DNA from 3 places in the Pseudoalteromonas sp. MT33b genome. Region 3 is predicted to be linked to each of the others. Evidence: predicted binding sites of a transcription regulator. Region 3 holds the regulator's gene; each other region holds the start of a gene.
What was found. The regulator sigma-54, encoded in region 3, starts transcription at its own class of promoters, with help from an activator protein. The targets are predictions, from matches to a motif close to GTTGGCACGNNNNTNGNNT.
Positions count from the first base shown of each region.

Region 1 (8,312 bases), 1.4 Mb from region 3:
TTGTGGCGTCAATTAACTGCTGACGGCGAACAGGTTCCATTCCAACTTTCGGCATAATTTTTTATTGATTGAACGTTCAATTAAAATAAATGGTAAGGTAATCAATTTGCCAATTCAAGGTTGACAAATTGTAAACATCCGAAAACCGACCCACTAAAGTTTAGCTAAGCCTCTGTTATTCAGTTTATTATTCGAGATATAAAAAAGTTTTAAATTTATGCAAAATAAAGTCTAAAAAGTATGAATTTAGGCAAATAAGTAGGAAACGGAGGTTATTTTTTGCGGGTTGTTTTTATTAAAAAAGCGCTTATTCAAGCGCTCACGATACGTTAAAAATACAGCTAAGATCATTCATGGTATTTTCGAATAACGGCTATCTTGCCATTTTCTATTTCGAGTACATCCATGATGGTTTGCGTGTACTCAATGGCTTGCTGATTTTGCGGGTGGATACCTTTTGCGTGATGGGTGTAACGCAACGCAATGGCTGAGTCATTAAAAATGAAGGTATCTAGTAAGTTGGCTTGATATTCAGTGTGTGCACCAAGGTAAAAAGTCATCCCTTTGCGCATCATCGCTTTACCATCTGGCTCTCTTGAATCATCAGTTTGATAAGGTAAATGTTGGTTTGCTACATCGTCTGTTAATAAAGCTAAAAAGGCCTCTAATTCTTTTTTAGTGGCGTTAGGCGCTTGCGTTGCGACCATGGTATTAAAGTATTGCTGTGCCAGCGCTGCGAGCTCCGGGTTAGCTTGCTTTGCTTGGCTGCTAAATGCGCTAAGCAGGCAAATAGCTAAAAAATAAAGATGCTTCATTGTTATTCCTTGTTCGTTATTCTATTAATCTTAAACCTAAAATAACGACAAAGACTGTAATTAGCAATTACTTAGTTAAAGACACTGCGGCTGAGTATTAAAATAACCACATTATATTTAAAGCATTTAAAACAGTAAGCTCGTCAACCAATAGCTCAGCACCACAAAACTAATGTTGGCGAGCGCCCTTACCCACCAGGGGGCAAAGCTAAACTGTAATTGACTAAATTGAGTAATAAGCACCACCACAGCCATGACACTAAACCAGGGAGTAAAAAAGAACACCGGTTTTAACTTTACTATACTCACCGCTAAATCATGTAAAGCGCCGCTAACGGCAAAGGTTACCAGTACAGCACACCAAACTGGCAGCACCTCATTACTGGGTTTCATCACGTAGCGCGATAAGTAGTAGCTCCAAATGGGATTCCAATAACGCCAAAATAAATAAAACGAACTTGCACCTAACGAACGACTCAGCATATTACGCATCGAGTCTTTATGCCCCAGCGGCACACCGGTGCGTTTTTTAACGTATTGAGCAAGGGTTATAGGCGTAGACACTGGCATTCTCTTTTGATATTGACCTTATCAGACTACTAAAGAGACAGTAAAAACGAAACCTATACAATGCAGGAAATTGTAACGGGTTATGACCATGGCAAACTTAATTTGATGGGTCACTATAAAGCCCCGCTACTCGCTTGGTTTGCTATTTACTTCACATTTTACTTTTTACTTTATTTGTTGCTTGGCTCGTAGCTGGGTTGTCTGGCCAAAAGTGTTTTGGGTAACGCCCTTTCATCTCTTTTTGTACGTCGCGGTAACTGGTTTGCCAAAAATTCGCTAAATCTTGAGTAAGCTGCAGAGGCCGTTTTGCAGGTGATAAAAGCTCCATTAATAACGGTAACTTACCTTGTGCAAGCAAAGGTGTGCTGGTCATGCCATACACTTCTTGCATACGCACACTCAGCTTTGCAGGGCCATCGAGCTGGTAGGTAATTCTTACATTAGAGCCACTTGGCACAGTTAAACGCAATGGCAGTAACTCATTTAATGCATTTTGTTGCTGCCAATCGAAACAATTTTTTAGTGCTTCGCCGTAATTAAACTTTTTTAACTGCTCAAGATTTTTAATATCACTCAGGTAAGGCGCTAGCCATTGGCTATGTGCACGTAGTTCATCTCGATTAATGGTCGGGAATGACTCTGGCAACAGCGTGCTTGCCAAACTCATACGAGTGAGTAACTGTTCATTGTCAGTTTGCTCATTAAATAACTGAAAACCATGCTTGCTAAATAAGTTTAACCACGCTTGAGTGCGCTGAGCTTTATCAAGCGGCTGTTTACTTGGCTGACTTGATACTGTGATAGCCCCTAGTTTTACTTCATCTTGATGGATGAAACGTCCTGTTTTTTCGTCGTATTCACATCGCGTCTGCGATGTGAATAAATGGCCGAGTTCATCTTCAAGTTCACTGGGCACAAACGCCACGCCAGCAAATACGCGACTCCCTTTATGGCCGCCCATGCTGGCAATGGCAATGTAGTCATCGTTATGCCAAAACTCTTCACTTAAATCAGCACCTGCGCCATTGGCAAGTAAGTAACCATTACCGCGTTTTTTCGCCAATCGATCAGGAAATGCAAACGCCACCAGCAAGGCAAGGTATTGCGTTTTAAGCTCAAAGGCTGCTTTTAATTGCAAACGTGATAACCAATAGTTTAATTGCTGTTTAAACACGGGATGCGGCTTTGTATGCTGGCTATGCAGCGCCAAATTAAGATCGGCAGGCATCGTTATGCGGCTTTCGAGTAAGGCGATTAAATACGCCGCTAGCTCATATATGCCTGGCATCGTTACTTGTAATTTTTGTGCTTTAATCAGCATATGTGACAACCGAATATCGGCACCAAAGCTGAGCATTTGACTGCCAAGCGGTGTCAGCTTGTCATTTTCATCTATGGCTTCCAGCATTTTCAACAGCGCTGTTGCTTGCTTAATTTGTTGCGTGCTTGGTACATCAAGCAGGCTTAGCTCTTCAAGTGAAGCGCCCCATTGCTTTGCCTCAAGTAATAACTGGCTAATATCACTGGTGAGAATTTCAGGTGCGTCGTGATTATTGCGACGCTCAAAGGTTTGCTTACTCCCTAAGCGATACACCACGCCCGGTTCAATACGCCCTGCGCGACCGGCTCGCTGCACCGCCGATGAGCGCGAAATATTTTGCGTTATAAGCTCTGTAACACCGGTTTTTAAATTAAAGCTGGCTGCACGGCGCTTACCACTGTCAATTACAATACGTATACCTTCGATGGTTAAACTGGTTTCAGCTACATTGGTGGTCAACACAACTTTACGCTTCCCTTTCGTTGCAGGGGCGATTGCAGCTTGTTGTTCTGCTTTGTTTTGTTCACCAAATAAAGTAAACACCTCGCACTGATCTGCAAGGTCGCTTAGTGCTTGCTGCACCCGTAATATTTCGCGCTGTCCGGGTAAAAAAACTAATGCGCTGCCAGCTTGCTCATTGAGCGCTTGTTTAATAATTGCGGGTATACCATCGAGCCATCGGCTTTCGTCTTTGAGTGGAATATACACTTCATCAATCGGGTAACTTCGCCCTTCAGAGGATATTATTGGGCAGTCAAAAAACTCACTGTACCGCTCACCGTCTAAGGTGGCCGACATCAGTAATATTGTTAAGTCGTCTCTCAATGCCGCTTGCGTTTCAAGGGCAAAGGCAAGCGCGGTATCTGCAGCAATTGAACGCTCATGAAACTCATCAAAAATAAGTAAATCAACGCCACTTAGCTCAGGATCGTTTTGCAGCATACGGGTCAGCATACCTTCGGTGACAATCTCAAGCCGAGTGGCGGGGCTCACTTTTGACTCCCCTCGAATACGCAAACCGACACTTTCACCGACTTTTTCGTTTTGTTGGCTCGCCAAATACTGGGCAATATTACGTGCAGCCAGACGTCTTGGCTCTAACATGACAATGTGTTTAAAGTGCCCTTCACGCATTAATGTGAGTGGCAGCCATGTTGATTTACCTGCGCCCGGTGGTGCTTGTAATAAGGCCATAGGGTTATTTTTTATTGTTGTTAGCAGGGATTGATAAATATCTTCAACTGGCAGCACGTCTGGCATCTCTTACTTTCTTTTTGCCCATTGTATCAAAAAACGATGAACAGCCTCTCATTGAATGAAAGAATTACAAGGTTTTCCTTAAAACCCAGTACAAATTGCAGGCATGTAACACTCTATGTCTAATCATAATAATAAAAACGATGTAATTCAGTTGGTTATATATAAACCATGAATGGCATAACGATTGCTTTTATTAAAGTGAATGTTTAACAAAGTAAGGAGATTATGATGAACAGCGATCGTTTAGAAGGCAATTGGAAAGAGTTAAAAGGTAAAGCACAACGTAAATGGGGTGAACTTACCGATGGCGATTTAGATAAAATTGAAGGTAGCCGTAAAGAGCTTGTTGGTAAAATCCAACAAAAATACGGCAAATCGAAAGAAGAAGCTGAGAGCGAAGTCAGTGACTTTGAAAATAGTCACTAATTTTGCACATAAAAAGACCCCCAGTAATTGGAATGTCCAACTATTGGGGGTCACTTCATTTTGGCGGTTTTTTATTACCTAAGCAGGTGAATGTGTTTCACTATCTAGCTCAGCAACGGTTTGGTTTTTACCGTGTGATTTAGCAAGGTATAAACACTTATCTGCCACACTTAAACAGTGATCAATGCTCTCGTTAGAAGCCCGCTGATGAAGCCCTATGCTCAGCGTCACTTTAAAATTATGAACCCCTTGTTGGAATGCATGTTGCGCCAATTGCTGGTGAATGTTTTCAGCTAATTGTCTTGCTCTACGCTCATGTCCTTGCGGGGTCACAATAAGGAACTCTTCTCCGCCCCAGCGAGCAACAATGTCTTCTTCGCCACTCACACTTTTGAGGATTGAAGCAATGAAAGTGAGCACATCATCACCAATTTGATGACCATAGGTGTCATTCACTTGTTTAAAGTTATCTACATCAATCAACAAAAAGACAGCCCCTTCGTTAAAACGCGCATCTTGCAAGCATTCAGTAGCATAACGGCGATTAAACAAATCGGTCATGGCATCAATACGGGCTAATTTTTGATTTATTTTTAGTTGCTCAATAAGCTCTCGACTGTACTTATTACGGTAATACTCGTAGAAACCACCAAGAATACAAAGAATCGAAAAACACAGCATGACACGGGTCGTAAAATAATGATTCGGATAGCTGTAATACCCAAGCTTATCGGTGAAGTAAAACAGCACTGAAATCACAATAGCCAGTATGATTAAGTCAAATGCGCCGCGTTTTAAACCTCGTATAAAAAAGGTAACAGGCGATACAATAAATAACCACAAAGGCCCAGTTCCATTATTACCACCCGACACAATCAAAAAGCACATCATCGAGTACAAGGCATAAAGCATTAACACAGCAATAGTTCGGTCGCGATTTTTAAGGACAAAGGGCGATACAAAAACAAAGCCGCCAATAACCAGTAAAAAACTGAGTGTTATGTAGCCATCTTGGTAGCTTGTAACCGACATTACAAAAGAAGTAATGGCACCAATAAATGCAAATACGCGTAAAAATAGCGCTTTATCTTTGTCACTTGCGCTGCTTGAATCAATCACACCTTTACCCTAATTACCTTGCTTTACACTAATAACTTTAACACAAATATTTAAATTTGAAGGATATTGGCCTCATTTCACATGCTAAATGCTGCTTAAAAGGAAGAAAGTATGATTTTAAAGCGCGTTTTAACGGAGATATAAATGCAATTTTCCTTAAATAAAAACAAAAAAGCACCGTAAGTTAAGTACTTACGGTGCTTTTGAATAGCACATTATTATTTTTTACTCTGGCTCATAACCTAAATTAGGCGATAACCAACGCTCTGCTTCTTCAAGCGTCATGTTGGTGCGCTTAGCGTAGTCTTCAACCTGATCTTTTTGAATCTGCGCCACAGCATAGTATTTAGAATCCGGGTGAGAAAAGTACCAACCAGACACCGCCGCTCCCGGCCACATTGCGTAAGAGCTCGTCAACTTCATACCTATGCGATTTTCAGTATCGAGTAGCTGCCAGATTTTCTTTTTCTCTGTGTGCTCAGGGCACGCAGGGTAACCCGGCGCAGGACGAATACCTTGGTAATTTTCGCGAATAAGCTCATCATTCGATAAGTTTTCATCGCTTGCATAGCCCCAATACTCTTTACGCACCTGCTCATGCAAATACTCCGCAAAAGCCTCAGCTAAACGGTCTGCAACGGCTTTAACCATAATTTTGTTATAGTCATCTTGTTTCGCATCGAAGGCATCAGCAAGGTCGTCTTCTTCAAGCCCTCCGGTTACGGCAAAGGCACCAAAGTAGTCGGGGACTCCTTTAGGTGCGATGTAATCCGCTAAACAATAATTCGCAAAATCGGTTTTTTCTGTTTGCTGGCGCAGATGGCACGAGGTTGTTAACACGTCTGTACGCGTTTCATCGGTGTAAATTTCAATGTCATCACCCACTCGGTTTGCCGGGAATAAACCAATCACGCCCAGTGGTTGTAGCGCACCTGACTGTTCTAAATCGTCGAGCATCGCATTGGCATCAGCAAATAAGCTTTGCGCTTGCTCACCCACAATTTCATCGTTAAGAATACGCGGATACTTCCCTGCGATTGACCATGTCATGAAATACGGTGTCCAATCGATGTACTGTCTTAACGTGGCAATCGACACATTTTTAAACTCTGTCACTCCGAGCTTTTTAGGCACGGGTGGGGTGTAGTTATCCCAGTCAAGTTGTGCGGCATTATCGCGAGCACGTTGAATGGTGACAGGCTTCGAGCGTGGTTTTTTACGCGATTGCTGTTCACGTACTTTTTCGTACTCCGCTTTGGTTTTTTCTAAAAACGCAGGTTTTAACTCTTTAGACAATAGGTTAGAGACCACACCAACAGCACGACTGGCATTATTTACATACACCACACCTTTATCGTACTGTGGCTCAATTTTCACTGCGGTATGGGCTTTCGAGGTAGTAGCACCCCCAATTAATAAGGGTAAGTCGAAACCACGACGAGTCATTTCTTTAGCAACATGCACCATTTCATCTAATGAGGGCGTAATAAGGCCTGATAAACCGATAATATCGGCTTTTTCGTCAATCGCGGTTTGTAGAATTTTTTCCGCAGGCACCATCACACCTAAATCGATCACGTCGTAGTTATTACATTGCAGTACTACGCCAACAATGTTTTTACCAATATCATGTACATCGCCTTTAACGGTCGCCATAACCACTTTACCGTTCGTGGCACCTTCTTCTTTTTCTGCTTCGATATAGGGGTCTAGGTAAGCCACTGCGCGTTTCATTACGCGCGCCGATTTAACCACCTGCGGTAAGAACATTTTACCTGCACCAAATAAATCACCCACCACATTCATGCCATCCATCAGCGGGCCTTCAATCACATGAATAGGCTTATCAGCTGCAGCTCGGCACTCTTCAGTGTCTTCGTCGATATACTCAGTAATGCCTTTTACAAGCGCATGTTCTAGGCGCTTTTCAACGGACCATGTACGCCACTCTAAATCTTCAACTCGCTCAGCTTGCGCCATCCCTGAGTATTTTGGAGCCAGCTCTACAAGGCGCTCACCCGCACCGGGGTCGGTATTCAGTATAACGTCTTCAACGGCTTTTCTAAGCTCAGCCGGAATATCGTCATACACAGCCAACTGGCCTGCATTCACAATCCCCATATCCATGCCCGCTTTAATGGCATGGTATAAAAATACTGAGTGGATCGCTTCACGTACGGGGTTGTTACCACGGAACGAGAACGACACGTTTGACACCCCGCCCGACACTTTACAGTACGGTAGGTTTTGCTTTATTCGGCGCGTGCCTTCAATAAATTCAACAGCATAGTTGTCGTGCTCTTCAATCCCGGTTGCTACTGCAAATATATTCGGGTCGAAGATAATGTCTTCTGGTGGAAAACCAATCTCGTCCACTAGAATACGGTAACTCCGCTCACAAATTTCAAATTTACGATCTGCGGTTTCTGCTTGTCCGTCGGTGTCAAACGCCATGACGACTGCAGCAGCACCAAAACGTTTAATTAACTTTGCCTGACGAATAAAAGGCTCTTCACCTTCTTTCAGTGAAATTGAGTTTACAATCGCCTTGCCTTGAATACATTTTAAGCCGGCTTCAATAACTTCCCATTTTGATGAGTCGATCATGATCGGTACTTTAGAAATATCTGGCTCAGAGGCAATCAAGTTCAGAAACTTCACCATCGCGGCTTTTGAATCCAACATGGCTTCATCCATGTTGATATCAATGATCTGTGCACCATTTTCGACTTGTTCACGGGCAACATTAAGAGCGGTTTCGTAATCTTCTTCCATGATCAATCGCTTGAACATGGCTGAAC
Region 1 covers NZ_CP059831.1:2,585,449-2,593,760, forward strand. Annotated here, with positions in the region: gene betI (transcriptional regulator BetI) at 1-55, opposite strand, end outside; gene H3302_RS11730 (nuclear transport factor 2 family protein) at 348-815, opposite strand; gene H3302_RS11735 (acyltransferase) at 942-1,379, opposite strand; gene hrpB (ATP-dependent helicase HrpB) at 1,537-3,957, opposite strand; gene H3302_RS11745 (CsbD family protein) at 4,195-4,392, shown strand; gene H3302_RS11750 (GGDEF domain-containing protein) at 4,471-5,511, opposite strand; gene metH (methionine synthase) at 5,737-8,312, opposite strand, start outside.
Region 1: a site for sigma-54 is predicted at 4,138-4,156, ahead of H3302_RS11745 (CsbD family protein). Genes of this name have one in related genera too.

Region 2 (8,312 bases), 500 kb from region 3:
AGCCTCAGGTATTATTGATGCTGGATTGACTATAACCATTGATGATGGGTTACAGCTAACCAACGATGACACCCCGCTCATTACGGGTAAATCAATTGCACCAAACAGTGAAATAGAAGTGGTGTTTGATAATGGCACTACGCAACAAACGAAAACGGTTACCTCATTAAGTGATGGCACTTGGAGTGTAACACCAGACAGTGCGTTAGTGGATGGCACTTACACGGTAACCGCAACGATTGTTAGTAGTGGCGTAACAACAGGTGCAATTTCAGGATTAGAAATTGATACGATTCCGCCGACACTTGAAAATATAGATGTTAACTCTTTACTAAACTTAGGGCTTGTCATTACTGGCTTTGACGGCACAACGGATGCAGAAGATGGGGCTATCGTGCAATTAGATAACGCCCTTGCTTTAGGGATCACCTTATTAAGTGAAGGCGGCTCGGTTGTACAAAATGGACAGTGGTCAATAGGTATCGTTGATATTAACCTGCTTGATATATTGGGTTTAGGCCTAGCAGATGCACGCTTTAGCATTACAGATTCAATTGGTAATGTGCGCGTTGTTGATATTAACGGCAATGATATTGAAATTAATGGAGAGCCCGCAAGCACTGGTGGTGCGGGGCCTGAAGAAATGGCCTTAGGAGCTGACAGCATTGAGGCTGACGAGCAAACTGCAGAAAGTATTGATCTCAGCCTTGTTCTATTAGATGCAAGCCCAGAGCCAACCTCAAGTGGTGGCATTGCTGCGCTTGACGTGACTATCGAAGATGTCTTAAGTGATAGTGAGCAAAGTAATTTACTTGCCCTTGATAGCAACAGTGAAAGTCAGAGCTTAGCATTTACAGGCAATTCAGAAGTCACGTCAGAGCCTGCCAGTAATATCCAAAGTGAGTCAGATGAGCTAATCAAAAAACTCATTGAGGGAGGCAATAACTCAATTGATATTTAGATAAATAGTTAAGCTTAAATAAGAAAAGCGCGATAATTATCGCGCTTTCTTTTTGAATTGGGTAGTTTGTAAAACGAGAAACGAGAAACGAGAAACGAGAAACGAGTAACGGGTAACGGGCAACGGGTAACGGGTAACGAGCAACGGGTAACGAGCAACGGGTAACGAGCAACGGGTAACGAGCAACGGGTAACGAGCAACGGGTAACGAGCAACGGGTAACGAGCAACGGGTAACGAGAAACGAGAAACGAGTAGCTAGAAACGAGTAACGGGCATTATGCTTTAAGGTTATGCACTATTTTTTTATCGCCTTGAATCACACTGCCACCTTGATCGTAGGTCATCGATGAAGGTGCGCCAATCAAGATATCTTTTAGTTGCTTAACACTAAGCTGGGCTTGATGAGCTGCATGTGCATTCACATCATTTTTCTTTTTACAGGCTGCAAGAAGAGAGTTTACTTTAGAAATGAGTTCGTTTACTTCATCATCTGGCGAGTCATTTTTGCTAACCAGCGTTTGCACTTCTTTATCTATTAACTGAATTTGCTGTAGTAGAGAGACTTTTTGTTGGGCAATACTTTTTAGCCCCTCACCACGTTTTGCAGCAATGGCTGTTAATTCATCATCCAAAAGCACAGCAATAGACTCTAAACAAGTGACTTGTTGTGTTAATTTGCTGGCGATTAAATGATTATGATCAGCCATACACATCAAACTCAAATGCGGCGATATTTTTAGCTAACTTTTCAGCATCAATTTGGTATTTACCTTCGCTGATTGCTTTTTTTAACTCAGCCACTTTATTGCTATCAAAGCCAGACGACTGTTCAGCTTTATCTTGTAAAGATTTAAGTTGTTTAGCCTGAGGCGTTAAGCTTACCGAATCTGCACTTGCTTTTGGCGCTGTCGATTTTGCCGCTGCCGCGTTAGCGTTATCTTTTTGTAAATCAAGATTTTTTTGCTTGGTATTCGTCAACACAGAAGTTTGTTGTTGACCATTATTGACATTGCTTACCATAATTTTTGACCTATACATTACCCAACATATGCCTATATATCGGCGGGCACAGCGGATACTTTAGCATAAATATAAAAAATTAAATATTCACTTGCACAGACTCAACACCATCCACACGTGCATTTAATACTTTACCTGATTTTTTGTTTTTTACACGTACTAATTCGTCTAATGTGCCATCTTCAAGCGCAATACCTGTTGTTTTGATCCTCAAGCCACGCAGTGAAGCATAAATAGTCACATTGTCGCCTTTACACACCATGCAAACATGGCTCATTACAATAGGCACACCACTGCGAATATTGCGCTTGCTACGACTGCCGACAAGCATTGATTTTTCTTGAACATATTGCGTTCTTACAAACTGCTTAGGTTTCATCTCTAAGCGCAAATGCTCTGCTCTAATTACTTCACCGCGTGCTAAATTGGTTGTTACGACAACAACGGGTTCCAGCTCAATAATGCGAACATGCACATATTGAGTCCAACTATTTATGTCATCGCATTTAAGTTGTACGGTAACCTGCCGATTAAAAGGAGGTTCTGTCGGTAATGTTTTATTTAATGGCGATTCACACAATCTTTCTGGAATACGGCTATCAAGTGGTAATGCACTTACTTGCGGTGCCGTATCGAGATCGGGGATCTGCTCGCTGACAAAATCAATAGCGATTTGTTGAAGTTGCTCGTTATTATACACTTCAGCTTGTAGATGCGTGGCAAATAACAAGCTAGAAAGAAAATAAAAAACACTGTATCTTCGGCTTTTTTTTAACAAACTCATATTGTTTCGACTATGCTTATTGTTGAAAACAAGGTATAAATATTTTGCGTCAAAAAACAGACGCTTCGTAACCTTATGTAGCTTTAACACAAAGTAAGCAATTATTGTTCCGGCTCTGGTTGTTTATCTTTAGGAGATTGAAATGGCAGGCATTTTAGACTCAGTAAACCAGCGTACACAGTTGGTTGGGCAAAACCGCCTTGAATTACTATTATTCAAACTCAGAGGGCGACAACGCTTTGGTATTAACGTGTTTAAAGTAAGAGAGGTTCTACAATGTCCACCGCTTACAAACATGCCAAAATCGAATGCTTATATTCGTGGTGTTGCACACATTCGTGGTCAAACCATTTCTGTTATCGATTTATCAATGGCTGTTGGCGGTCCTGCCATTGAAAATATCAAAGATAGTTTTATTATCATTGCGGAATACAATCGTTCAGTGCAAGGGTTCTTAGTCGGTGGCGTAGAGCGCATCGTTAATATGAACTGGGAAAAAATTATGCCGCCACCTTCAGGTGCAGGGCGTTACTCTTATTTAACCGCGGTCACTGAAATAGAAAACGAACTGGTAGAAATCTTAGACGTCGAGAAGATCCTTAACGAAATTTGCCCTGTTAACACTGAAGTAAGTGCGGATGTGATTGGTGAGGGAGAAATCCAAAAAGATTTAGGGGAGCGAATCGTTTTTATTGCTGATGACTCGGCCGTTGCGCGTAATCAGGTAAAACGTGCGTTAGAACCTCTCGGTGTACAAACTGAACTCGCTAAAAATGGTAAAGAAGCTTTAATACGCTTACGTGAAATAGCAGAACTTGATTGTGTAAATAATATTACTGAGCGAGTTGGCTTGTTAATTTCAGACGTTGAAATGCCAGAAATGGATGGCTACACCTTAACCGCAGAAATTAAGGCCGATCCAAAATTATCACCTTTGCATGTAATCTTGCATACATCACTCAGTGGTGTTTTTAATCAAGCGATGATAGAAAAAGTGGGTGCCGATGATTTTATTGCAAAATTTAACCCAGACGAATTAGCGACTGCCGTTAAAAAGTGGGTTCATTGTGATTAATTATTTATAGGTGGTATTACTTTGGAAAATAAGCACTTACAACAAAGCGAATACGATCAGTTCCGCTCTTTTTTAGAGCAACAATGTGGCATTGTACTAGGCGATAACAAACTTTATTTAGTGAAAAGTCGCTTGGCGCCATTGATGGCGCGTTTTAATGTTGAGTCATTGTCACAGTTGGTAAGTAAAACCTTGAGTCCTCACGAGAGGCAGCTTCGTGCCGCAGTGGTTGATGCAATGACAACAAACGAAACTTTGTGGTTTCGTGATCAATACCCATTTGAATTGCTTAAAACTAAACTTTTCCCTGAATTCAAAGAATTGCGTCGTCCAATTAAAATTTGGTCAGCGGCAAGTTCATCAGGTCAAGAACCGTATTCTATTGCCATGTCGGTTGCTGAGTTTCAATCTAAGCAACCTGGCGTTTTAAAAATGGGCGCACAAATTATCGGCACAGATATTTCTAATACTATGCTTGATATGTGCAAAAACGCAGAATATGACTCACTGGCTTTGGCACGTGGCCTGTCTGTTGAAAGACGTCAAAAGTTTTTTAAAGACAGTGGTAACGGTATGGCTCAAGTAGTTGATCCAATAAAGAAAATGGTCAGTTTTAGGCATTTAAACTTATTGGATTCGTATGCCTTGATGGGTAAATTTGATATTATTTTTTGCCGTAATGTATTGATCTACTTTGCACCCGAAGTAAAAGCAAAAATTATCGCGCAATTTGCGCAAGCACTTAATCCAAAAGGGTACCTGTTTTTAGGCGCTTCAGAGTCAATGGCTGGCCTTAGTGACAGTTTTGATATGGTGCGATGTAATCCGGGTATCATCTACCAGAAAAAGTAATCTTTCCTTAGCAACCTAGTTCTTAGGTTGCTAATTTCATTATATATCAACACCTTAATTATAAAATAATCATGCTTAATTTTTGGCTTACCTTTTGCATTAGCTAAGGAGAGTCAAATTTTTGGAGATGGTTATGGCTATCAGTTTTGATAAAGCATTCGGTGTGCATCCTCATGCCATGTTGATCCGTTCACAACGCGCTGAGTTATTAGCGACAAATATCGCTAATGCTGATACGCCGGGCTATAAAGCGAAAGATGTCGATTTTGCATCCGCATTAAAAGCGGCAAAAAGCAACCAGCACGGCGGCAATAGCATGGTAAGAACGGATGAGAAACACCTTGCCGGTGGCAGTCGATTTGTTGGTAATTCAGAAATGTTTCGTACGCCAAATCAAGCAGATACAGGTGATGGTAACTCTGTTGATATACAAGTGGAACGAAACTTGTATGTACAAAACTCATTAGAGTATCAGGCAAGCCTGCAATTTATGAGTAGTAAAATTAAAGGCCTTAAAAAAGCCCTCGGTAGTCAAGGAGCTTAATCATGAGTTTATATAATGTTTTTGATATTTCGGGCACGGGTATGAGCGCACAAAATGTTCGCTTAAATACCACAGCAAGTAATATTTCGAATGCAAATACAATTAGCTCAAGCCAAGACCAGACATACCGAGCGCGCCATCCTGTGTTTGCTGCTGAACTTACAAAAGCGTCAGCATCGCAAAGTAATCCGCAGGGCTCTTCTGTTGGCGTTAAAGTATTAGGCATTGTAGAGAGCGATAAGCCGCTACAAATAGAATACAACCCGAATCACCCCAGCGCGGATGAAAATGGGTATATCTATAAACCAAATGTCAACGTTGTAGAAGAAATGGCTAATATGATTTCTGCCTCTCGCTCTTACCAAACAAATGTGCAAGTTGCTGATGCAGCTAAGCAAATGTTAAGTAAAACACTGTTGTTAGGACAACGGTAATCGAGGATAAGTTATGAGTAACGACATCAGCTCTGCATCATCATCCTATATGGATAGCTTGCGTTGGAATGAGACAAACACGCCAACAGCAAAAGAAGACAGTAATACACTGTCTCAAGAAGATTTCTTTTCGTTGTTAACGCAGCAGTTGTCGTTTCAAGATCCGAGCAATCCTGCTGATAACGATCAAATGATTGCGCAAATGACGAACTTTACCATGGCAGAAGGTATTTCAAATTTAAACACAAAATTTGAGTCACTCACTGCATCCATGACATCAAATTCGGCATTACAAGCGTCAACGTTAGTGGGTAAGCAAGCATTGCTTGAGTCAGAGACTATTGACTTTGATGGCGAAAATTTAGCTAAAGGTTCCGTTGTGGCAGAAACAACTGTTGAATCTCTTACGTTAAGAATCACTGATTCGACGGGACAATTAGTTCGCACTATTGATTTAGGATCGAAATCTGCCGGTGCTCACCGTTTCGAGTGGGATGGTAAAGATGGTGAGGGCAATGTTCTTCCTGAAGGCGAATACAATATTAGCGCTGAAGGCTTCGTAAATGGAGACTACAGCAGCATGCCTCTGGCAACCTTTAAGAACATTGAAAGTGTCAATATTAATGGCAGCAGCGGCATTATCGTAAATACAAAAGAGGGTGCGGTTAGGCTAACTGATATAGCTGAAATCGCATAATTAAAAAGGTTTGGGTTAGCTTAGGCTAAGAGATAGGTTAGAGGTGAGTTATGAGCTTCAATATTGCATTAACAGGTTTAGCAGCCGCACAAAAAGATTTAGACGTAACGGCAAATAATATTGCCAACGTAAACACAACGGGCTTTAAAGAGTCGCGTGCTGAGTTTGCTGATGTGTACGCATCGTCAGTATTTAGTTCTGGTAAAACAAAAAACGGCGACGGTGTTAAAACAGCAACGGTTGCACAACAGTTTCACCAAGGGTCGTTATCATTCACAAATAACTCACTTGATTTAGCAATCACAGGGGAAGGTTATTTTGCGATGAGTGATGACATCGCATCACAAGACTTTACATATACGCGTGCGGGTGCATTTAAATTAAATGCAGATAACTTTGTTGTTGATGCCAATGGTAACTACTTGCAAGGTTTCCCTGTTGACCCATCAACGGGTAATACGACGTCGGTAAGTTTAAGTACTACTTCACCGATTCAAATTCCTGATGCTTCAGGTTCGCCTCGTCATACGAGTAATATCTACAGCTCAATGAATTTAGACGCACGTGTCGATACGCCAACAACGACAACCTTTGATCCAACTGATAGCACGAGCTATAACTCGTCTACTTCAACAACTGTTTATGACTCATTAGGTGAGCCGCATGTTGTACAGTTATTTTTTGTAAAGCAAGACCCTACAGCAACGCCAAATACGTGGGAAGTGTACGCCACAATGGATGGTCAAGCGTTTGATGCTTCAGGTGCTGCAACGGGCACAGGTGCACACACGCCAATTGATACACTTGAGTTCACGGCGGCGGGTTTACCGAACGTAACCGCTCCAGAAACCACATTTGATGACATTATTTTGCCTTCAGATGCTTCAACAGGTTTATCGACACTACTTGGTAATGGCGCACAGTTCCCGAATGAAATCACGGTTAATTGGCGTGATGAAGCAGGCACCGCTAATAAAGTGCCTACGCAATACGCTAGTAACTTTGAAGTAAAAGCACTTGAGCAAGATGGTGCGACAGTCGGTCGTTTAGCGGGCATTGATATTGGTGCAGATGGAAAAGTAGTTGCTTCATACAGCAATGGCGATACTTCATTCTTAGGCCAAGTGGCTATGGTGCGCTTTTCAAACTCTCAAGGCTTACAACAAGCAGGTGACACTTCTTGGAAGAAAAGCCTAACCTCGGGCGAGCCTATTGCGGGTGAGCCCAACTCAGGCACATTGGGTTCAATTAACTCATCAGCACTTGAGCAATCAAACGTTAACTTAACGAATGAGCTGGTTGACCTTATCAGCGCACAGCGTAATTTCCAGGCGAACTCACGTGCCTTAGAAGTTAACTCAACATTACAACAAAATATCTTACAGATCCGTTAATTTTAGCGGCTCTAAGCTTAATCCGACACGAAAGGCTGCCCCCTCTATTGGCAGCCTTTTTTTATTTTCCTTTTCTTATTTCCGCGTCAATTTTACTTTGGCACTTTTATTGCATTTCATAGTTATCGTATTTTTAGTGAGTCAATGTTATGGACAAAATGGTCTACATTGCCATGTCTGGTGCAAAGCAAAGCTTGCGTGGCCTTGAATTAAAGGCAAACAACTTAGCAAATGCAAACACCACTGGCTTTAAAGCTGATTTTGCACAAGCACGCTCAATGCAAGCATTTGGCGAAGGCTTGCCATCGCGTGTATTCGCAATGCAAGAGCGCCCAGGTTCTAACATGGAGTCGGGTGGTTTTGTTGAAACAGGCCGAGAACTTGATATTGCCATGAGTGATCGGGGTTGGTTAAGCGTACAAGATGCATCGGGCAATGAAGCCTATACCAAAACAGGCACGCTGAATATTACTCCCGATGGCGCATTGATGACCAGTCATGGTCGTCAAGTTATTGGCGAAGGTGGCCCCATTATTTTGCCTTTACCAAT
Region 2 covers NZ_CP059831.1:929,617-937,928, forward strand. Annotated here, with positions in the region: gene H3302_RS04275 (Ig-like domain-containing protein) at 1-961, shown strand, start outside; gene flgN (flagellar protein FlgN) at 1,238-1,669, opposite strand; gene flgM (flagellar biosynthesis anti-sigma factor FlgM) at 1,662-1,982, opposite strand; gene flgA (flagellar basal body P-ring formation chaperone FlgA) at 2,062-2,766, opposite strand; gene H3302_RS04295 (chemotaxis protein) at 2,909-3,841, shown strand; gene H3302_RS04300 (protein-glutamate O-methyltransferase CheR) at 3,863-4,693, shown strand; gene flgB (flagellar basal body rod protein FlgB) at 4,827-5,237, shown strand; gene flgC (flagellar basal body rod protein FlgC) at 5,240-5,671, shown strand; gene H3302_RS04315 (flagellar hook assembly protein FlgD) at 5,685-6,368, shown strand; gene flgE (flagellar hook protein FlgE) at 6,419-7,762, shown strand; gene H3302_RS04325 (flagellar basal body rod protein FlgF) at 7,912-8,312, shown strand, end outside.
Region 2: a site for sigma-54 is predicted at 4,775-4,793, ahead of flgB (flagellar basal body rod protein FlgB). Genes of this name have one in related genera too.

Region 3 (8,312 bases):
AATGGCATGATCGAAGATATTAAAGCTGAGAACATTAACATCGACATTGACAAAATGACCATGTTTTCTAAGCAACCTGTCACGCTGACAGGACCGAATTTAAAAATTACCGGTAAAGGTTTAAAAGCCGATTTAAAAGCCGAAATTGTTGAGTTAACTAACCATACACGAACCATATACTATGACCAATAAACTTAAGAAATTACTCCTGATCCCAAGCTTATTGATTGCGTTTTCTGGCGCAGCTGCTGAGCAGGCTGGCACACCAATCAGCATTAGCTCTGATCGCCAAGAAGGTCAGCTAAAAAATGGCATTGGTATCTTCGAAGATAATGTCGAGATCATACATGGTAACCGTCGTATTACAGCGGATCGACTCGAAGCACATGCAGGTGAAGTTGAAGGCACGGTTGAATTAATTATTGCCACAGGAAAGCCCGCTTACTTTGAAGAAAAACAAGCTGACGGCACTATTATGAGCGCCAGTGCTGAAGAAGTTCGTTACGATGTTGCTAAACGCTTATTAACACTCGTTGGCAATGCACAAGTGACTCAAGCAGGCCAAAAAGTCAGTGCCAAGAGCATTACATACGATATGGAACAGCAACTGATAAGTGCCGAGAAAGATGAAAACTCGACCGATCGTGTACACACTATTTTAGTGCCTGTTGATAACAAAAAGAACGATGAAGGCCAGCCATGAGCACACTAAAAGCAGAGCTATTAGCTAAAAGCTATAAGGGTCGCCAAGTTGTAAAAAATGTAGGCCTTGAGGTAGAAGCTGGCAGCATTGTCGGTTTACTTGGGCCAAATGGCGCAGGTAAAACAACCACCTTTTACATGATTGTGGGATTAGTGCCCAGTGACAAAGGTAAAATAAGCATTGATGATAACGATATCACCTTATTGCCAATGCACAGCCGCGCTCGCTTAGGTATTGGCTATTTGCCACAAGAATCATCGATTTTTAGAAAACTGACCGTTTATCAAAACTTAATGGCCATTTTAGAGACCCGTAAAGATCTCAATAAACAAGGCCGCGAAGAAACACTTAACAGCTTACTTGATGAATTTAGCATTCAACACATTCGTGACAGCCAAGGTATGGCATTGTCAGGGGGTGAACGCCGTCGTGTTGAAATAGCACGCGCACTGGCCGCTGACCCTAAATTTATTTTGCTCGATGAGCCTTTTGCTGGTGTTGATCCTATTTCAGTGTTAGATATAAAGAAAATTATTGAGCACTTAAAAAATCGTGGTATTGGTGTATTAATTACTGACCACAATGTGAGAGAAACCCTTGATGTTTGTGAAAAAGCCTACATTGTTTCTCATGGGGAGCTAATTGCATCAGGTACACCTGAACATGTGTTAGCCGACCAAACTGTACGCGATGTGTATCTAGGCGAGCAATTCAGGCTTTAAATACGCCACCGACTAGAGCATCTGCTAGACTTATAACAATGACAATAAATCAAATAAATAGTTAACGGCATCGTGCTATTGTTTGATAAGACTAAAAAGGATTGTTAGGGATACATGAGGCAATCATTACAGCTGCGCATGGGCCAGCAACTTACAATGACTCCACAACTGCAACAGGCTATCCGTTTGTTGCAGCTCAGTACATTGGATCTCCAGCAAGAAATTCAAGAAGCGTTAGACTCTAACCCTTTGCTTGAAGTTGAAGAAGCAGATTATGCAGAAGAGAGTATTGGCAAGAACGAGCAGAAAGCCGAATCTGACGATACCCAACTAAGCGCGTCGGCTGACGAAGCTGCAAGCGAGTACGAGCAAGAAAGCAGTGATGCCCTCAACAAAGACACCGTAAGTGACGACTTAGCAATGGATGTTACGTGGGATGAGTACATGAGTGCTGCCCCATCAAGTTCCTCAGGTCCAATGCCTGAAGATGAATCAATTTACCAAGGCGCATCAACCGAAACTCTCCACGAATACCTAATGTGGCAGTTACAACTGACTCCATTCAGCCCAACAGACGAAGCGATTGCCGTTGCGATTGTTGAGGCAATTGATGATTCGGGTATTTTAACCGTAAGCTGCGAAGACATTGTTGAAAGCTTCAATCAAAATAACGATGAAGAAGAAATCGAACTTGATGAAGTCGAAGCTGTCTTAAAAAGAATCCAATTATTCGATCCTGTCGGTATTGGCGCCCGTAGTTTACAAGAATGTTTGTGTATTCAATTACGCCAATTCGATGCTGACACCCCCTATTTAGCTGAAACTAAAATGGTGTTATCAGAACATATTGAATTATTAGCGAGTCGTGACTATCGCACTTTGATGAAAAAGACTAAGCTTAAAGAAAGTGAGCTGAAAGAAGTCATGACATTGATCCACAGCTTAAATCCAAAGCCTGCGGATACCATTGTTAGAGAAGAGTCTGAATACGTGATACCCGATGTATCCGTAAAAAAAATAAAAGGCCGTTGGGTAGTTGAACTAAACCCAGACTGCATGCCGAAAATCAGAGTGAATAGCCACTATGCGGCGATGTCACGTTCTGTAAAATCAAGCAGTGATAGCCAATTTATTCGCTCTCATTTACAAGAAGCAAAATGGTTTATTAAAAGCTTAGAAAGCCGTAATGACACGTTATTAAAAGTGACTAACTGTATTGTTCAACAACAACAGGCTTTCTTTGAACATGGTCCTGAGGCCATGAAACCCATGGTATTAAATGATGTCGCAGAAATGGTCGAAATGCATGAATCAACAATTTCGCGAGTAACAACACAAAAATACATGCATACCCCGCGGGGAATTTTTGAGTTGAAATATTTCTTCTCCAGCCATGTAAGCACTGAAAATGGGGGTGAGTGTTCATCTACGGCAATTCGCGCTTTAATCAAAAAGCTAATCGCCGCAGAAAACACAGCTAAACCATTGAGTGATAGCAAAATTGCAGATATATTGGCTGAGCAAGGAATTAAAGTAGCTAGACGGACAATAGCAAAATATCGAGAGTCTCTAGCAATACCTCCGTCGAATCAGCGTAAGAGTCTGATTTAGACGTTTTACATAGAAGGAAAATGCTTATGCAACTAAATTTAACTGGTCGTCATGTAGAAATCACAGATTCATTAAGAGACTATGTAAACACCAAGTTTGCGAAACTAGAAAGGCATTTTGACCACATTAATAATGTTCATGTCATTCTAGATGTAGAAAAACTAAGCCAAAAAGCAGAAGCAACTTTACATGTAAACGGAGGCGAGTTATTTGCCTCTACTGAACACCAAGATATGTATGCAGCCATCGACTCGTTAATCGATAAACTTGATCGTCAAGTAATTAAACACAAAGAGAAATTAGCTCGACACTAAATTATGAAACTTAGTTCACTTACTAACCAGGACTGCAGCAAAGCTGCGGTCCTTTTTAATAGCAAAAAAAGAATTCTCGAATTTATCAGCGAACTGGCTCATGAGCAGCTCCCTCATTTATCTCAGCAAGATATACTCAATGCCCTATTGAACAGAGAAAAATTGGGCAGCACGGGTATTGGCCGAGGTATTGCGATTCCACATGGTCGTATGAGCGGTGCAGATCAGCCACACGCATTTGTAATTGTGAGTGAGTCACCTATAAATTTTGATGCAATTGATAATCGTCCAGTGGATATTTTTGTCGCACTCATCGTACCAGATGGTGACTGTCAGCTTCATCTAAAGACCTTATCAACAATTGCTGATAGACTTAAAGACAAAGAATTTTGTAAACAGCTACGCAGTGCTAAAACAGATAGTGATCTGTTTAAAGTCATTGCATCAGAGGCATAAATGGAATTAATTATTATCAGCGGTCGCTCTGGTTCAGGTAAATCAGTCGCTTTACGAGTACTTGAAGACTTAGGCTATTACTGCGTTGATAATATTCCTGTAAACCTGCTTCCTTCGTTAGTACGCAGTGTGTCAGATAATTACGACAAAATTGCTGTAAGTATCGATGTGCGTAACCTGCCGAAAGAACAGCAAGAATTTAACGATATTCTTGAGTATTTACCGGGCTTTGCAAAACCTACGTTGTTTTATTTAGATAGTGATGATCAAACACTGATCAAACGATTCTCTGAAACACGCCGCTTACACCCATTATCGATTGACTCGCTGCCGCTTGATTTAGCGATTAAACAAGAAAAAGTATTACTGGATGTTTTGATCACCCGTGCCGATTTTATGATTGATACGACCGATCTCAGCGTGCATCAGCTTGCCGAATCTATTCGCGAAAAAATACTGGGTAAAAAAGACAAAAAGCTCATTATTACTTTTATGTCGTTTGGCTTTAAGCACGGTATTCCAAAAGAAGCTGATTACGTATTTGATGCTCGCTTTTTACCGAATCCACACTGGGAACCGGATCTAAAACCACTGACAGGCTTAGACCAACCAGTAAAAGATTACCTTGCTAGTCACAGCATAGTGCAAAAGTTTACATGGCAAATTCAAACCTTTGTACAAACATGGCTCCCTCACCTAGAGCGAAATAATCGCAGTTATTTAACCATTGCGATTGGCTGCACAGGTGGACAACATCGCTCAGTTTACTTAGCGCAAACCATTGGTGAGAGCTTTTCGAAAAGTCACGCAAACGTGAAAATACGCCACCGCGAGCAAGATACCCAATAGGCAACGACGATGCATGCTGAAGACACTTTTTTAATCCAAAATAAGCTAGGTTTACATGCACGAGCAGCCACGGTTTTAGCACAACTTGCACTGCAATTCGATGCTAAAATAACCCTTTACCAAGACGATAAAGAAGCCGAAGGCGATAGTGTATTAGCCTTAATGTTACTCGAGAGCAGCCAAGGCAAAGAAGTCCGTGTGGTGTGTGAAGGCCCCGATGCTGACGCAGCACTCAATGCAATAGGCGAATTAATTGCACAACGCTTTCATGAACAAGAATAGCATTTGCTAAGCCTTGACTGTTTACGTTAAACTTGCATTGGGTATTTAAAATTCCTGTTAAATATCCTACTTTTATATCGCTCGCTTCTCTAAAATACATTTTTCTTAGTAAATTTATCTCAGTGCGGCGATATCCCTGCAAATACTAAATTTAGCAACTATGCTGTATTTGCTGAGTCAGATTTTAAGCTATTTTTTCAGTTGTAAGGACGCCAATGCCAGAAGCCTTTGAACAAGATTACCCGCTACAACAACTAAAACAGGTGACCAAGTCACTCAATAGTGGTCAATTTGTTCAAGTGCGTGGCATGTTAGCAAAAACAGCACCGTGTGATACCGCACTCCTTTTAGAATCATCCCCGCATAAAATTCGCCGTATGCTTTGGCAGCTGGTAGACCCTGATGTGCGTGGTGACGTATTAGAAGAGCTCTCAGAAGATGTACGTTTAGGCATTATTGCCCAAATGGAACCTGAGCACATTGCTGCCGCAACCGAAGACATGGACGACGATGATTTAGGTGAGGTTCTTCGTAGCCTACCTGATACAGTCTACCAAGACGTTGTCGGCGCCATGGACTCGCAAGATAGAGAAAGAGCCACCCAAGCCCTGTCTTATCAAGAGCGCTCAGCTGGTGCCTTGATGAACAGCGATACGGTAACTATTCGCCCAGACGTCACACTAGATGTTGTTTTACGCTACCTGCGTTTACGCGGCGATTTACCTGAAGGCACCGATGATTTATACGTCGTTGATAAACATAATTGCTTTTTAGGGGCATTATCTTTAACGACGTTGTTGACCAATCCCTCAGATAAAGTGGTTCGCGACCTGATGGATGAAGACTGTGAATCTATCTTAATATCTATGGATGAAAGCGACGTGGCACAATTATTCGAACGCCATAACTGGATTTCAGCCCCCGTTGTAGATGATAACGCGCACTTACTAGGGCGTATTACCATCGATGATATCGTTGACGTTATCCGTGAAGATGCCGAACATAGCTTATTAAGCTTAGCGGGTCTTGATGATGAAGAAGATACTTTTGCTCCCGTATTGAAAAGCTCGCAGCGCCGCTCTATTTGGCTAGGAGTCAACTTATTAACTGCTTTACTCGCTGCAATAGTCGCTAGTTTTTTCGAGAATACATTAGCTATCTTACCTATTCTTGCTGTACTAAATGGTATTGTTCCCTCAATGGGAGGCGTAGCAGGCAGCCAAACGCTTACACTTGTTATTCGTGGTATTGCTGTTGGCCATATAAACCAAACTAACCAACGCTTTTTATTACTCAAAGAGCTCGCTATCGGCGCGCTAAACGGGGTAATTTGGTCTATTTTAATTGCGGGTGTTGTCGCGCTGTGGCAGTGGGACTTTAAACTCGGTGCGGTGCTTGCCTTTGCTATGTTCATGAACTTAGTGGCAGCAGGTATTGCAGGGGCCAGTATTCCGCTTATTTTAAAGAGAATGAAAATTGACCCTGCATTAGCAGGCAGCGTAGTGCTTACGACGGTGACAGATATAGTGGGTATTTTTGCCTTTTTAGGCACTGCGACTTGGTTACTTATTTAAACTAAAAACGGCCCTTGTGGGCCGTTTTTCTTTGTATAATCTATGTTGCTCGTTGCTTATTTTTACCAACACGCGGTTTGGTGTTCGCCTTCTTAAATTGGCTAAAACCTGTGTGGCGGGTTAGTGCAGCTCGGCCTGTGCGCCCTTTCCCTTTCGCAGCCTTTTCATTGCGCCCTTCCTCAGGAACTAAACAATGAGGGCCTTTACCAATGAGATTCGCTTTACCCATTTTTTTAAGAGCTTCACGGATCATCGGCCAACCTGCCGGATCATGGTAACGCAAAATTGCCTTATGCAGACGACGCTGACGTGCCCCTTTTGGAACAGGTACTTGCTCCGTGTTATTTTTAATATTACGCAACGAGTTCATCTCGGTATGATAGATTGTCGTCGCATTCGCCATGGGTGAAGGATAAAAGTTCTGAACTTGATCAAGCTTAAAGTCATTCGATTTTAACCACAGCGCCATATTCACCATGTCTTCATCTTTGGTGCCTGGGTGAGCTGAGATGAAATACGGGATCAAATACTGCTTTTTACCTGCCTCTTTCGAGTATTTATCAAACAACTCTTTAAACTTGTCGTAAGCGCCCATACCTGGCTTCATCATTTTCGATAACGGGCCATCTTCGGTGTGTTCCGGTGCGATTTTCAAGTAACCACCAACATGGTGAGTGACCAGCTCTTTAACATAGCGAGGGTCTTCAACGGCTAAATCGTAACGCACACCCGATGCAATTAAGATCTTTTTAATCCCTTTTACATCACGTGCTTTTTTGTATAACTCAATCGTCGGCGTGTGGTCGGTGTCCATATGTTTACAAATATCAGGGTAAACACACGATAAACGACGGCATGTACTTTCTGCTTTTTTACTCTTACAACGTAATTTATACATGTTCGCTGTTGGGCCGCCTAAGTCAGAGATAACCCCTGTAAACCCTGGCACCTTGTCACGAATTTGTTCAATTTCGTCAATGATAGATTGCTCTGAGCGACTTTGGATAATACGTCCTTCATGTTCAGTAATCGAACAAAATGAACACCCACCAAAACAGCCTCGCATGATATTCACGGACGTTTTGATCATCTCGTAAGCAGGAATTTTTTCATCACCATAACTTGGATGTGGAATACGTTGATATGGCAAACCAAAAACGCCATCCATCTCTTCTGTTTCAAGCGGAAAAGCCGGCGGATTAACCCAAATAGAACGATCGCCATGGCGCTGAAATAATGCACGTGCACATCCGGGATTTGTTTCTTGGTGTAAAATACGTGATGCATGCGCATACAAAGGCTTGTTTACACTTACTTGCTCATAAGCTGGCAACTTAACATAGGTTTTTTCCCAAGGCTTAGGACGCGCAGGCTGAATTGTTATCGGCTTTGCCGCCTCAGCACTTAAATCAATACCGGCTTGTTTAAATTCAGATTTACTGCAGCCAACATCATCCGCACCATACGGATTAGGGATCGGGTCAATTTTGCCAATTTTATCGATGGCTGTTGAATCACTGCCGCGCCACCCTGGTAATGGCTCTTTACGAATAACCGCGGTACCACGAATGTCTTGAATTGAATCGACACTCTCACCGGCTGCAATACGATGAGCAACCTCGACCAATGGACGCTCAGCATTACCGTAGATCAAAATATCAGCTTTGGCGTCGAACAATATGCTTCGGCGCACTTTTTCTTGCCAGTAATCATAATGCGCAATACGGCGTAAACTCGCTTCAATACCACCAATCACTAATGGCACATCTTTATACGCTTCACGACAACGCTGACTATAAAC
Region 3 covers NZ_CP059831.1:431,514-439,825, reverse strand. Annotated here, with positions in the region: gene lptC (LPS export ABC transporter periplasmic protein LptC) at 1-192, shown strand, start outside; gene lptA (lipopolysaccharide transport periplasmic protein LptA) at 182-703, shown strand; gene lptB (LPS export ABC transporter ATP-binding protein) at 700-1,425, shown strand; gene H3302_RS02095 (RNA polymerase factor sigma-54) at 1,540-3,036, shown strand; gene hpf (ribosome hibernation promoting factor) at 3,063-3,350, shown strand; gene ptsN (PTS IIA-like nitrogen regulatory protein PtsN) at 3,354-3,806, shown strand; gene rapZ (RNase adapter RapZ) at 3,807-4,655, shown strand; gene H3302_RS02075 (HPr family phosphocarrier protein) at 4,665-4,937, shown strand; gene mgtE (magnesium transporter) at 5,153-6,511, shown strand; gene H3302_RS02065 (YgiQ family radical SAM protein) at 6,552-8,312, opposite strand, start outside.